2 regions of the Brevibacillus sp. DP1.3A genome follow, and region 1 is predicted to be linked to the other one. Evidence: riboswitches for the same ligand, from Rfam matches in the RefSeq annotation. Region 1 holds a riboswitch; the other holds the start of a gene.

Region 1 (7,272 bases):
TGCCCGACGTTTTTGGGCAAACGGGCGCCTGCCTCACGCAGAAATTCAAAGATAAACAAGATGAGAAATAGCTCCATCGGTGCGGAAAACGGCAGCCCTTTTCGGCCTTGTGTAACGGTAGCGAGCAATTGAAAAGGATATTGCTCTACATTATAGGCGGATAGTGCAATCCAGAAGCCAGGAAGAAAGATTGCGATCCAAAATCCACCCAGGCGCAGCATGCGTTCCAGCCATACATAGGTAACAGGGTACTGATCGTCTTCAGGAGATTTGATTAGTTCGAGTAAGGTTACAGGTGCCACGAGTGCCAAGGGTGAGCCGTCTACCAATACGACGACCTTACCTTGCAGCAGCATGTAAATGACATAGTCAGGGCGTCCAGTATAATCAACCAATGGAAATAGGGAGTGAGTGTTGTCACTCAGTATCTTTTCCAGAATGGCGCTGTTCACAATTTTTTTTGAGGTACATTTGTGTAGTCTCTCACGCATCATCTCTACCAGATCTTCAGATACCCCATCTGTGATATACATCATACCGATTCTTGTGCGCGAGCGCGTTCCGAGAATAAAAGGCTCATAGGCCAGAGTAATCGTTCGCATGCGCTTGCGAATGAGAGCAACGTTCGTGGAGAGATCCTCGACGAAGCCGTCCCGAGGACCTTTGATCGAAATCTCTGTATTGGATTCTTCAGGATTGCGCTCTGGACGATTGGAGATGTCCCAGGCAAACGGAGGAGAGTCTCCAATAAAAATCAGTAAATCTCCTGCAAACAGTCGCTCAACCCACAACTCTGGGTTCGTGAAGAGTGGGAAAAGGGGAAGCGAACGCAAATCACCAATAGCTAGGAATCGCTCCAATTGCGGCAAGGCCGTATCTTGTAATTGACGAACGTCTGCAAGTCCTTCGCAATAAAGCATCAATACAGGCTGATCCTCAGATGTGACCGTGCGCATAAAAACGACGTCCGCACAATGCGCGAATTTTTCCCGCAGTTCCTCTTCAAGGGTCATAAGGGGCCCCCTCCTGTCTGGATGGTTTGCGCAGGGATATCAGGATGAGTGCGAGTGAGACAACAACCATGATGACGAAGTAAAGTGGGTAGTATACACGCGATAAGAAGGCTACGAATTGCATGTCGCTGTAAGGGAGGCTGGTGAAGGCGATCATGCTTCCACCGAAAAACAGCATCATGAATTTGCGTTGCTTTCGGGTTCGTATCGTGATCAAATCTCCTAAAAGAATCAGGCAAAGCGTTATTCGAATAAAAGCACCAGAAAGCCACTGGAAAATCGAGAAAAACTCCATGTTCTCGATGTCTTTTCCGATCGTGAGTAGCCGCCATTGTTCAAATGCAGGAAAACGTTGACGAGCGGACTCCACAGGTCCAAATTCTGCAATTGCCCCTGTCAGTGGGCTGAGTGTCAACAGCAACGTGATACCGAGCATGACAAAAAAGTGTACGAGTCGAAACGGCTTTCGTACGTGATGCTGGAGCAACAGGAGCAGAAACATCTCGGTGAAACCGCCGCCAACGTAAAGCATCCCATGTAACAGCGGACGAAAACCGTTCTGGAAAAGCGGGAGCAAAAGACTATAATCCTTTTTGGGAATATTGCCAAAAGCAACGAAAAATCCGAGCAACACGACTATGGGGAGCAAGATGCCTGCTGTGATTCCAACGGAGGTCATACCTCCAATAGAAGCGAGTACACATAGCCCCATCAAGGCTAAAGCGGTCACCCACTCGGGTGTTCGAGGCAAGTAGTTTACGGTTGTCCAAGTTTGCGTATCGATCAGATTCGTTAGCGCCATTAGGTACAGGCAAATCATGATTGGAACGAGCAAGAAATTGCTGACGATTTTTCCTGATCGTTGTGAAATCCACTCATACAAAGACTGTTGAACCAAACTTCGATTAATTACAAACAGCAGATACGCCCAGAAGGAAAAGGGGATACCTGAAAGCAACACGCTCAACCAAGCATCTCTGCCTGCTTTACTAAGTACGAGGGGGATGACGGTTACGTGGTTCGTAATGCCGATCGTCAGCATCATCACCATAATGGCTTGACCAATCCCGATTTTTCCGTCCACTTTCATGAAAGACTTATCCCCCTGTGCGTGGTGGTGTTGTTAGGATTTGCCTGCTTGCTTGGAAATATGTATCAGGTATAAAGGTTACATCCTCCCGAAAAAGTATGGTATTCTACTATGAGGTAAAAAGGTAGAAACGGAGTAAGGAGTGCAGCCGATGTATCAGCTCATAAGAAAATATCTATTCCAGCAAGATGCGGAAGAGATTCATGAAAAGACAATTGGTGCCTTAAGGCTAGTGGAGGATTCTGCTCCAGGCAAAAGCATCCTGAAGATGATCTATCAGGTAAAAGACCAGCGGTTGGAGAATAAGCTGTGGGGAATGACGTTTCCGAATCCAGTCGGACTTGCAGCCGGTTTTGATAAAAATGCAGAAGTCTATCATGCGTTGGGTGCTCTTGGTTTTGGGTTTGTGGAAATCGGGACGTTGACGCCGCAGGGGCAGCCAGGCAATCCGAAGCCGCGTTTGTTCCGATTGCCGGAACATCAAGCTGTCATTAACCGGATGGGCTTCAACAATCACGGTGCGTATTTAGCTTCCCAGCATTTGGTCGGTTACGCATACTCAGATGTTCCGATTGGGATTAACATTGGGAAAAACAAAGTAACGCCGAATGAAGAGGCGGCCATCGACTATAGCAAATGTATGGACATGCTCTATGCATACGGTCACTATATCGTCATTAACATCAGCTCTCCGAATACCCCGAATCTGCGTGACTTGCAGGAAACAGAGAGCTTGCGTCATTTGGTGCGTGCAGTAAGGGAAAAGGCGACTGAAATGGAAGCGCGTGCCATCAAGAAAAAACCGATATTGCTGAAAGTAGCACCAGACATGTCGGATGAGCACATGCGCGATGTTGTTCACGCTGCTGTTGAAGAAGGCATATCCGGAATTATCGCTACCAATACGACACTGTCACGCGAGGCGGTTTCCGGACATCGATTTGCCGAGGAAGCTGGTGGCTTGAGCGGAAGACCTCTTACGGAGCGTTCCACCGCTTGGGTAAAGGAGATTTATCAAGAAGTAGGAGACAAGGTACCAATCATTGGTGTCGGAGGCATTTATAACGGCGAAGACGCCTACGCGAAAATCCGAGCAGGAGCCAGTCTCGTTCAGGTGTATACGGGGATGATTTATCAAGGCCCAGGTATTGCCAAGCAAATCAACAAAAAACTGCTCAAGCTCATGCAGCGCGATGGTTTTAAACATATTAGTGAAGTAATTGGCGTGGACGCAAAAGAATAGATAGAACAAGCACGCATAGGTCGATGGCTCCGTTTGTAGTGGGTCATTGGCTTATGCGTTTTTGCTTATATTCTTCCGATTTATGTAGTGATCCGGTATAATGATGTGGGACAAACATGAATTGTCTGTCAATTGCATATTGTCGGCGTTAGGTGCCTTTATGTGACGCATAAAGGGTAACAGGGAATCGGGTGAAAGTCCCGAGCGGTCCCGCCACTGTAACCAAGGAGCTCTCTTTGAGAAGGAAACCACTCATTTTCGTATGGGGAAGGACAAAGAGCGCATGGATCTGGAAGCCAGGAGACCTACCTAGTAGCCACACCACAGAACCTTCGCGGAAAGGAGCGGTGAATACGAGGCAATGAGGCTGTATAGTCAGTCTGTTGTTTTGTGTGCACATCTCGTCCATTGATGGATGGGATTTTTTTATTTGTAGGAAAGAACGAAAGTCAGTGAAGGAGGAATGAACATGAATCGATATCGTCTCGTATCGACTTGTCTGATGATCGCGGGCTTTGTCCTGTATTTTTTGCTCAATGAACCAGAGACAGGACATGCGATGCACATCATGGAAGGGTATTTGCCATTGTCCTGGGCCTTATTTTGGTGGGCTGTCTTCTTGCCATTTTTTATGCTTGGAATTCGCTCGATTAACAAGATTGTAAAAGAACATCCCGAAATGAAGCTCCTTATTGGCGTTGCTGGAGCGTTTGCGTTTGTTTTATCTGCACTAAAAATACCTTCGGTTACAGGCAGCAGCTCTCATCCGACTGGAACGGGGCTTGGCGCCATTATGTTTGGGCCTTTTGCGATGTCTGTGTTAGGGAGCATGGTGCTCTTGTTTCAAGCTTTGCTTTTGGCACATGGAGGTTTGACTACGCTAGGGGCAAATGCTGTATCCATGGCTGTAGTAGGACCACTGGTGGCATACGGAATCTATCGGATGATCATGAAGGTCAACGGAAGCCAACGTCTGGCTGTTTTTGCGGCGGCTGCTTTGGCTGACCTCGCTACCTATGTGGTGACTTCGATTCAACTGGCACTCGCATTTCCAGCTGAATCTGGCGGAGTGTTGGCCTCGTTTGCCAAATTTGCAGGAATTTTTGCATTCACGCAAGTACCGCTCGCAATCAGTGAAGGTCTGTTGACTGTCCTTGTTTGGAACTGGTTGTTATCTTACAACGCAAAAGAGCTTACACAGCTTCGTTTGCTCAAACGGGAGGAATCGCTGTGAAAAAAGGATGGAACTGGCTTTTACTCTTGGGGGTAATCGTATTGGCGATTGTCCCGCTGTTGCTGGTGCAGGATTCGGAATTTGGCGGCGCAGACGGCGTAGCGGAGGAAGCGATTAAGGAAATTGCTCCGAATTACGAACCGTGGTTTCAACCGCTGATAGAACCACCAGGGGGAGAGACGGAGAGTCTATTGTTTGCGGTGCAGGCGGCGTTGGGAGCGGGAGTGGTTGGCTACGCTGTAGGCTTGTACAAAGGTCGGTTGGATAAGCGGAAAAAATGAACGGTCTGCAGCTTGATTCACTTTCTTATCAAAGCAGGCTAAAACGTCTGCCGCCAGCTCATAAGTTATTGCTGGCGAGTGTATTGTTACTACTCGTCTTGGTGGGACATGTATGGATGCAGATGGCCGTCGTTGTTTGGATGACGGTATGGGTAGTGGTGTATGCCCGTATTCCTGTCCGTATCTATTGTGCCTTTATGATCGTGTCGCTCTCGTTTTTCGTGGCGGGGCTCCCTGCCCTATTGGTAGAAGGGGCGAGAGCAGGAGAAGTACACGTCCAGGTCGCGGCAGCATGGGAGTTGGGTTCGTATGTGCTCTATGTGCCTATGTCATCATTTGGTAAAGTTTGGATTTTATTTTGGCGTACCATGGCGAGCTTATCTTGCTTTGCTTTCATTTTGTTTACCGTGCCGTTTGCTGAAATCTTGCAGGTGCTTCGCCGACTTCGTATGCCTGTCCTTGTGACTGACTTATTAATGATCATGTATCGGTTTATTTTTGTGTTGGTAACGATTTCTCACCAGCTCTGGATTGCCCAACGTTCTCGGGGAGGTCATCGCGGTTTCCGCGCGACGCTTCGAGATGCAGGGGTTCTCGTTGCGCAATTGTTTGTCAGAGCGATGCGCAAATACGAAGCTTTGCACAAAGGAATGGCGGCTAGAGGCTTCGGGGAGAGCATGCAGGTGCTCGCGTTCCATACCCATGCTCGCTCGCGCCGCTATGAGTGGGAGTCAATCGCAGGCTGTATGCTGCTGGTACTGCTTGAGTGGTGGACAGGAGGTTGGTGGTTATGACATCACGGTTGTTGGAGTTCATCGATTTGCAGTACACGTATCCGGGAGGGCGGGAACCCGTCCTGTCAGGGCTGTCCTTATGGATTCCAGAGGGGAAAAAATGTGTCCTTTTGGGACGAAATGGCTGTGGGAAGTCGACCTTGTTCTTGCATGGAAACGGGATCATCGAGCCACAGCAGGGACAGGTGCTGTGGAAGGGGAAACCGCTTGTCTATAAACGAGCCGCACTGCAAGAGATGACGCAAAAGGTAGGCTTGGTCTTTCAAGATCCCGAGCATCAGCTGATTGCAAGCACGGTCGCGGAAGATATATCCTACGGTTTATGCAATCAGAAGCTGTCTGTGGACGTAATCCGGGCTAAGGTAGAAAAGGTGCTGGATGCATTCGGGTTGAGAGAGCTGGCAGAAGCTCCGATTCATCATTTGAGCCTGGGACAAAAACGACGTCTGGCACTCGCGGGGGTCATGGTCATGGAGCCCGAGCTTTTGCTATTGGACGAGCCTACTGCGTATCTGGATCGCTATCAGACAAAAAATTTGCTGCGGGAGCTCGATGCCATTCACCAGCAAGGAACGACTGTTTTGATGGCGACACACGATATGGATATTGCGTTTGAATGGGCAGAGTGGATCTGCATCATGGATAAAGGCAGGCTTGTGTTCGCGGGAGATCCGCAGGAGGCATTGGAAAATAGAACCATGCTAGAGAGTCTTCATCTGGGTATGCCGTTGCTTGTTGATGTGTGGGAGGCACTGCCTGAACAGTGGAAGCGGGAACTTGGCGGTAATATTCCACGTTCGGTCGACGAACTGCGAAAAATGCTCAGTGTTCAGCGGGTGTGGTGAATGGAGTGGGCGCTTTCGGGTAAGCTAACCCCAAAAAGCCATGGAGGTACACAGTATGGAACAAGACTCTGTCACGAGCACATCGGTCCCGAATCATCAGGAAAAAGGAATCTCCCGTCATGTAAAGGATGAACTGATGTATCAAGTATTGGAGAAAGATATGACTACAGACGAGCAGGAAAAGAAGCTAAAAGATGATTATTTAAAAGGAAAGGCGTAAATTTGCGCCAAAAAGCCCTTCTCGCCACATAAAGGCGTGAAGGGCTTTTTACATGGAATGGTCTAGTATTATTCACGGTCACGAAATTTGATTCTCGCAGAAAAGGTAAGAAGATTTGTGCGAATTTTGTAGGGATATGTCCATTCATCACGAATAACGTAAAGAAGGCACTTACTTACAATGGGAGAAGTGATGAGGTTGTGATTTCAACTTTGAATAAGACGCTATGCGTTCAGCAACTCGTAGAAAAATTAAGAGACAAGCAGCTTCTTCATGTACCAATCGCTGATCTTCGAGAATCCAATAAAGTGTTGTATGAATACGTCAATCAGCTCAATGACTCGATTGCGATCATCCCGACCACGATTAATTCTGTCATTACAGGCGTCATCCGATTCCAGGAAGGGTTCTTTATTACCTTGGGCATGCTCATTTGGAAAGACGTCAACAAAAAAGGGGCGTTCAAAGAAGGGACATTTCTTTTTTACAAGCATGACGCTCATGATTCAATTGAAGATTGCGTCCACATTACCAATTCCATCGAAAATCACA
Region 2 (7,272 bases), 1.9 Mb from region 1:
CAGCGAGCGATCAGGGAATGTTTGTAGCACATCATCGAGAGAGGGCATCATGCCAATCCCTTTTCCACGGAAGGGGAAGGTTTTCCCTTCGTCCGCTGTATAATGGTAGCCAATGTCGAGCTGTTGTAATTCGGCCAAGGTATAATCTCTCGTGACTCCGGTACCATTTGTCCGACAGTCGAGCGTCCAGTCATGAAACACGGCGAATCGATTGTCTTTCGTCCATTGCACATCGAGCTCGACAACGTCCGCGCCTGCATCAAAAGCCGCCTGCATGGACGGAATCGTATTTTCCAGGTACGGATGCTCCGGTGGATAAATCCGTTCCGCCGTACACGTTTCATTGGTGATGTTCTCCATATGAAAGGTTTGTGCCATCCCGCGATGAGCAAGTAAAAAAGGCTCGCCTTCTGGCTCTTTTGCAAGATAAGAGCTGTTACCCAAAAACAGGAAAGCGATGAAAAGAAGGGGAATCCAGATGCGTTTTCGCTGGAACCATTTCTTTCGTGGTTGATCTCGTTGTTTTGACATGATGGGATACCGCCCCTTCCTTCAAATACTCTGTTCATTGTAGCAAAACGCAAGAGAGGAAGGTACATCCTTTGGGAGTAGTGCTTGGGGCTTGGCATCATTCGAAAAGACTGGCACAATAGACGGAAGATAAGATGTATCCCATGAATAGCAAGGGGAGGTTCCATGAAAATAGCTTTACACCAAATCGCTTATCAGATCGGTATGCACCCAACCGAGATGGCGAAGCTTGTCTACGAGGGTGAAATAACGGGAGAGGTACCTGAACACAATCCGCAAGCGAAGGATGCCTGGGTGGATTTGCACTCTCTGCGTAACTTCATTCAATGGCGATATGATCAGGGGCGAATGGACCAGATGTTCTATGATAAAGCTATGCGTCACCTGAACAAAGCAATGCCAAAAAAATAATCGAATTCGGAGGAGAAACATGCGAGACTCTATCATTTACTGCATGGTACCAAAAACATACTGGGAAAAGTGGATGGACAAGGATCACTACTTACCGCGCGATTACGAGCAGGAAGGCTTCATTCACGCGACGAAAGGGGACGAGCTGCTTGAAAAGGTAGCAAACCGCGTCTACGCACAGTTTGACGAGGAGTTGTATGTACTCGTTATCGATGAAACGAAGGCGACTTCGGAAGTCAAATACGAGGCTGCGAAGGATGGATTGTTGTATCCGCACATCTATGGACCGTTGAATCAAGATGCGATTGTGGATAGGAAGCAAATGAATCGGATAGACGGCCAGTGGCGTCTGGGAACGTCTATCCGCTAATCTCTACCAGTTAAACCATTTGAGTAGCGCAAGCACTTCTTGACGCTTGGCCTCAGGTAGCTTGTCGAGTCTGCGCAAGAGAAGATCGATTCGCATGCGCTGTTCCACTTCGGATTCAGGTACCTTTTGCCCCTTCACCCATTGTCGTTTCAGGCGGACGGGATCTATATCAGATATGATCCGAAGCAGCTTTCTTTCCAACAAATCTAAGGAAGCCATAGTTGAAACCCTCTTTTTCGTTTAATCCGTTTCTTCTATTATAACACGGGTACATAAAGAAACCATGATTGGCGCACAATGGTAAAGGTGTTGAATATAACCCTTTGTAGGAGGCGTATCGATTATGGCGAAGCCGGATGACCGTTCTGACAACGCAGAAAAGCTTCAACAGATGATTTCCAATACGGAAGAGAACATTCGTGAGTCCGAGGATTACCTGACGGCTCATGCTGGGGAGATTTCTGCTGAGGAAAAAGCAACCCTCGAAGCAAAGAATCAGCGTCGTGAAGAAAGCATCGAGGGATATCGCGCGGAAATCAAGGATGAATCTTCGCAGGCTTAACCTTGCTACCGAACGTCTGGCGCCAACTACGCGTCAGGCGTTTTTTTCATTCTATCGGGCAAAAGTGCAACAAAACATGATTTGTTTTGCGAAACATGGTAATCTGTAATGGTACAAATTGAAAAAGAGGAGAAAGACTTATGAAGCGACCAGAAGATACACGCGTCGTTGTCGGCATGTCCGGCGGAGTCGACTCCTCCGTGACGGCTTACCTGCTTAAGCAACAGGGATATGACGTCATCGGCATCTTCATGAAAAACTGGGATGATACCGATGAATTCGGCCACTGCACGGCGGAAGAAGACTTCCAGGATGTCCGGCGCGTCTGTGAACAGATCGGCATTCCATATTACACGGTAAACTTTGAAAAAGAATACATGGACAAGGTATTCCAGTATTTTTTGGATGAATATAAAGGGGGACGTACACCGAATCCGGATGTCATGTGCAACCGTGAAATCAAGTTCGGTGAGCTTCTCGCCAAGGTCATGGATCTAGGGGCGGATTATATTGCTACCGGCCATTACGCGCAGGTCAAGTACATCGATGGCGAGTATAAGCTGATTCGTGGCGCTGACAACAACAAGGACCAGACTTACTTCTTGAATGTATTGGGCCAAGAACAGCTATCCAAAACGTTGTTCCCGATTGGGCATCTCCCGAAACCTCAAGTAAGGGAGATCGCAGAGAAAGCAGGACTCTATACAGCGAAAAAGAAGGACAGTACAGGGATCTGCTTTATTGGGGAGCGCAACTTCCGCGACTTCCTGCAAAATTATTTGCCTGCCAAACCAGGAAATATCGAGACCGTAGATGGAGCAGTCATCGGTACGCACGACGGACTGATGTACTATACATTGGGTCAACGACAAGGCTTAGGAATAGGCGGAGGTCATGGCACGAGCGGACAGCCTTGGTTTGTTGTAGACAAAGATCTGGAGCGGAATGTCCTGATCGTTGGTGAAGGCTCTGATCATATCCGTCTGTACTCGAAGAGTCTCTTGGCGACCAACGTTAGCTGGGTGAGTGCTAAGAAACCTTCTGAAACGTTTACTTGTACAGCGAAATTCCGTTATCGCCAGCCAGATCAGGGAGTAACCATTCACCTGCTGGAGGATGGCACCGTAGAAGTTGTATTTGATCAGCCGCAAAAAGCAGTGACACCTGGTCAGGCTGTCGTCTTCTATGATGGGGAAGTATGCTTGGGTGGCGGTACGATTGACAAGGTACGCTTAGTCGATAAAGAGAACTAAGATAGACGGGGGAAGCACTCGGTGGATGCTACGAAAAAATCAAAAGTGATTATCGTTTCGTTTTTGGCGGGAGCGGTTCTCTTGGCGATCATCTCTTATTTCGGGATGGCCTCCTTGGGTAAGGAGCATATGGCGACGATTCAAAACGTCATCAAGGAGAACGGTGGGGTTGTTACCGCAGGTGGAGTGACAGCGGTTCCGCTGGAGGAAAGTCCTTTTACTAACAGCGGAAAAGGAAATACCATCTACCGAATCTACTATTCGAAAGATGGGCAAACGTTGACGGCTTGGTATCGCGCTGATAACGAATCCTCCATCAAGAAAGAGCCGGAAGCATGGATTCTGCCGTAAAAACAAGGATAAACCTGACTGGGAGAGTGAAGGCATCACATGACCCAATATGCTGGACTGCGTGAGCTAGCTGAACTGATTCGAAGACTCGAGCCAGAGTTAGCGGGTGCACAATTAAGTATTCTTGCTCATGAAAATAAAGAGGGAATCGCAACGCTGTTAGTGGAAGGACTCGGGACGAAGGTTCCTGTCCAAAACAGCTCCGGCGAATATGCGAATCATTTGGCGGTTTTGCGTGTAGGAGCGAACAAGTACACCTTCGCGCAAGATTGGAGAGAAGTGTACATCAGTGAAATCAATTACTGCGCGTGTCGCATACCTCCAGGGGCCCATGGATTGTTAGTTCGCCATATCGATTATCCAGGCGTGATTTATGATGTCTCACGAAAACTGGCTGAACATCAAATCAATGTTTCCAAGTTAAATGTATCGCGCGAGCAAAAAGGGAAGAATGCCCTGCTTATCTCTGTAACCGATGAAGAGATTACACCGACGATTGTATCTGCCATCGAAGAGCTACCCCAAATCACCAAAGTGTTATCTCTACAGTAAACGAGTCATGATAAACAAAAACTGCCCATTTTTAGCGGGCAGTTTTTTTCGTAGCGAATTTGAGTCCCTGGTTAATTAAGACTGGTAAGACAGACGAATGATTTTCGTCAGCAAATTCTTTAAAGGAAGCCTTGATCTGACCTTTGCCCATGGATGACAATCGTTCGATCATCGCCAGAGATTTTTCTTTGACCAAGAATCGCCCATCGTTTTCCAACTCTCCGATGGTGAGGAGCGCATAGACGTCGAGCTCATCTGTCAGCAGGCCAGGCAATTGACTCTCCTTCGCAAGCAGCACGCTCTCATTCCAGTGGATCGAGGGACTGCCAGCTATATACCGCTGAAAAGCGTGTGGTCTCGACAAAAGTACATGCAAGACAAACAAGCCACCTAGCGAATGTCCAAAAATCGCTTGCTGCGTCCGATCGATAGGGAAGTCGTTTTCGATACTAGGCTTGAGTTCCTCCTCCAAAAAGGTGAGGAACTGCTCCGCTCCCCCCATCTGAGGCCAGTCGGCTCCTTTTGGGTTGCCAGGAAGCTCTGAGGCGGGAACTTCATACGTGTAATCAAAGAAACGAGCAGGATGGTACGGACCGTCCGTTGGATACCCAATCCCGACGACGATAGCAGGATACACGCCAGTTCGTTCAGGGCCACGTGATTGTATCCGTATCGCTTCGGTCATAGTTGCAAAAACAGAGTTACCATCTAGCAAATATATGACGGGAAAGCCTGATTCCGGAGGGGGATCGGCAGGTATACTTACGAAAATGTGATAGTCACGCTCTTGATAAGTCATGATTTTACTGCAAGAACGAGGAATGACGACAGGTTGATAGTCGGTGCTTTTCATGAGGGCTACTCTCCAATCTTTCCATGGCTAACCAACACGCACAAAATCTATTATATGAACGAGAACCAGAGATTGGCAATAGCCGAAAAAGGAGAATAGTTAGTTTTCGAAAAGAGCGCATACTGAGCTTGACTCCTACGATATATTGAGGTAAAGTAAGTTTTACCAACTACATATTGATGCGGTAAGGTGTTTACCAACCCAGATTTGGTAGACTTAATAGGGAAGTCGGTGAGAATCCGACGCGGTCCCGCCACTGTAATGAGAGAGTTCCATTTGCGAAAGAATGCCACTGATCGTGACCGATCGGGAAGGTGAAAATGGAGCGATGATCCAGAGCCAGGAGACCTGCCTAACCGCTTGCACTGTTTAACCTACGGGAGATAGGGAAGTGTTCGAGCGCTCAATTCGCCTTGGCGAATTGCTAGATGGAAGTCATCACGCGCATTCGGCATGTAAACGTCGGATGCGCTTTTACTTTGGCTAAATAACATACATACAGAGTAAAAATAGCAGGATAGGATGAGGGACATGTTAATCGCTTATGATTCAAAAACAGGAAACGTCCGAAGATTCGTCAACAAAATTAATTTGCCACATGTGGAAATTAATCAAGAAATGGTGCTGGACGAGCCGTTCATTTTGATAACATACACGACGGGATTCGGACAAGTGCCGGAGAAGGTGGCGACGTTCCTGAAGCGAAATCATGTCAATCTGCGCGGAGTATCTGCCAGCGGCAACCGCAACTGGGGAACCAGCTTTGCCAAAAGCGCGGATACGATCGCGAGCCTATATGGCGTTCCGGTGATTTCTAAATTTGAACTGTCCGGTACCGGCCGTGACGTGGAACAATTTACGAGTGGGGTGGCAGCAATTGCGGCATATTGAATTGAACAACGAACTGATGCAGCGTGGCAACGACGGATTTTATCAACTGGAAAAGGATCGGGAAGCGGTTGCGGTCTTCATGGAAGAAGTGCAGTCCAACACGATGACTTTTGGCAGTGTCAAAGAACGCATGGACTATTTGATCGAGAATGACTTCTATGAAAACGTCTATGAAACATACACTGTTGAGCAGGTCGATGAAGTTTTCCGTTTGGCCTATGACGCTGATTTTCAATTTGCTTCGTACATGGCTATCTCCAAATTTTATAAAGATTACGCCTTGAAAACGAACGATAAATCGATGTACTTGGAGCAGTATCCAGACCGGGTGGCCGTAGTGGCACTGTCCCTTGGACAAGGTGACTTTGAGCTCGCCAAGCGTTTAACGGTCTCCATGATGGATCAACGCTTGCAGCCGGCGACACCAACCTTCCTGAACGCAGGCAAAAGCCGCCGTGGCGAAATGGTCTCCTGCTTCTTGCTCGAAATGGATGATTCACTGAACTCCATCAACTTTATTTTGGGAACTTGTATGCAGCTATCCAAAATTGGCGGCGGTGTAGCTGTGAACCTGTCCAAGCTTCGCGGACGAGGAGAGCCGATCAAAGGCGTCGAGGGGGCAGCAAAAGGTGTTATGCCCGTTCTCAAGCTGTTGGAGGATGCGTTTTCCTACGCGGATCAAATGGGGCAACGCAAAGGCTCAGGCGCAGCGTACTACAACATCTTCGGCTGGGATATCAACGAGTTTCTCGATTGCAAAAAGATCAATGCCGATGAAAAAGCACGCATCAAAACGTTGTCCATCGGCCTGATCGTACCAAACGTGTTCTACAAGCTGGCTGAGGAAAACAAGCCATTGAATGTGTTTGCTCCGTACTCCGTGTACAAAGAATACGGCGTGCATCTGGATGATATGGACCTCGATGATATGTACGAGGAGCTCTTGGCAAACGATCGCATCAAGAAAAAGACCGTCATGAGCGCACGCGAGATGTTGACCAAAATCGCGATGATTCAAATGGAATCGGGCTATCCGTACATCATGAACAAAACGAATGCGAACGACAACCATGCACTGAAAGATCTCGGTTCGGTGAAAATGTCCAACCTGTGCACGGAAATCTTCCAGTTGCAGGAAACTTCGACGATTACCAATTACGGCGAGATGGATATTATTCGTCGCGATATTAGCTGCAATCTGGCATCGCTCAATATCGTCAACGTGATGGAACGCAAAATGATCCGTGAATCCGTCCACGAAGGAATCGAAGCCATTACATCCGTGAGTGACATGACGCGTGTAGAAAACGCTCCAGGCGTTCAAAAGGCAAACCGTGAGCTGCACTCCGTAGGGCTTGGTGCGATGAACCTGAACGGTTATCTGGCAAAGAATAGAATCGCTTACGAAAGTGAAGAAGCCAAGGATTTCGCTCGTACGTTTTTCATGATGATGAACTTCTACTCCTTGGAAAAAAGCATGGAAATCGCCAAGGAAACA

Evidence for each region. A riboswitch is a leader RNA that binds a small molecule or an ion and turns the genes downstream of it on or off. The one in region 1 is predicted to bind cobalamin.
Region 2: linked by a shared signal. The riboswitch ahead of nrdI (class Ib ribonucleoside-diphosphate reductase assembly flavoprotein NrdI) and the one ahead of HP399_RS05710 (energy-coupling factor ABC transporter permease) in region 1 are both predicted to bind cobalamin.

The regions. Positions count from the first base shown of each region.
Region 1 covers NZ_CP085876.1:1,263,592-1,270,863, forward strand. The annotation lists gene HP399_RS05695 (spore germination protein) at 1-1,013, opposite strand, end outside; gene HP399_RS05700 (GerAB/ArcD/ProY family transporter) at 1,003-2,103, opposite strand; gene HP399_RS05705 (quinone-dependent dihydroorotate dehydrogenase) at 2,255-3,346, shown strand; cobalamin riboswitch at 3,480-3,674, shown strand; gene HP399_RS05710 (energy-coupling factor ABC transporter permease) at 3,816-4,580, shown strand; gene HP399_RS05715 (energy-coupling factor ABC transporter substrate-binding protein) at 4,577-4,861, shown strand; gene cbiQ (cobalt ECF transporter T component CbiQ) at 4,858-5,655, shown strand; gene HP399_RS05725 (energy-coupling factor ABC transporter ATP-binding protein) at 5,652-6,500, shown strand; gene HP399_RS05730 (hypothetical protein) at 6,556-6,720, shown strand; gene HP399_RS05735 (hypothetical protein) at 6,921-7,272, shown strand, end outside.
Region 2 covers NZ_CP085876.1:3,185,612-3,192,883, forward strand. The annotation lists gene HP399_RS14880 (glycerophosphodiester phosphodiesterase family protein) at 1-531, opposite strand, end outside; gene HP399_RS14885 (hypothetical protein) at 697-942, shown strand; gene HP399_RS14890 (DUF952 domain-containing protein) at 962-1,312, shown strand; gene HP399_RS14895 (hypothetical protein) at 1,316-1,531, opposite strand; gene tlp (small acid-soluble spore protein Tlp) at 1,656-1,874, shown strand; gene mnmA (tRNA 2-thiouridine(34) synthase MnmA) at 2,015-3,127, shown strand; gene HP399_RS14910 (hypothetical protein) at 3,149-3,478, shown strand; gene HP399_RS14915 (ACT domain-containing protein) at 3,518-4,030, shown strand; gene HP399_RS14920 (alpha/beta hydrolase) at 4,062-4,883, opposite strand; cobalamin riboswitch at 5,054-5,254, shown strand; gene nrdI (class Ib ribonucleoside-diphosphate reductase assembly flavoprotein NrdI) at 5,415-5,774, shown strand; gene nrdE (class 1b ribonucleoside-diphosphate reductase subunit alpha) at 5,761-7,272, shown strand, end outside.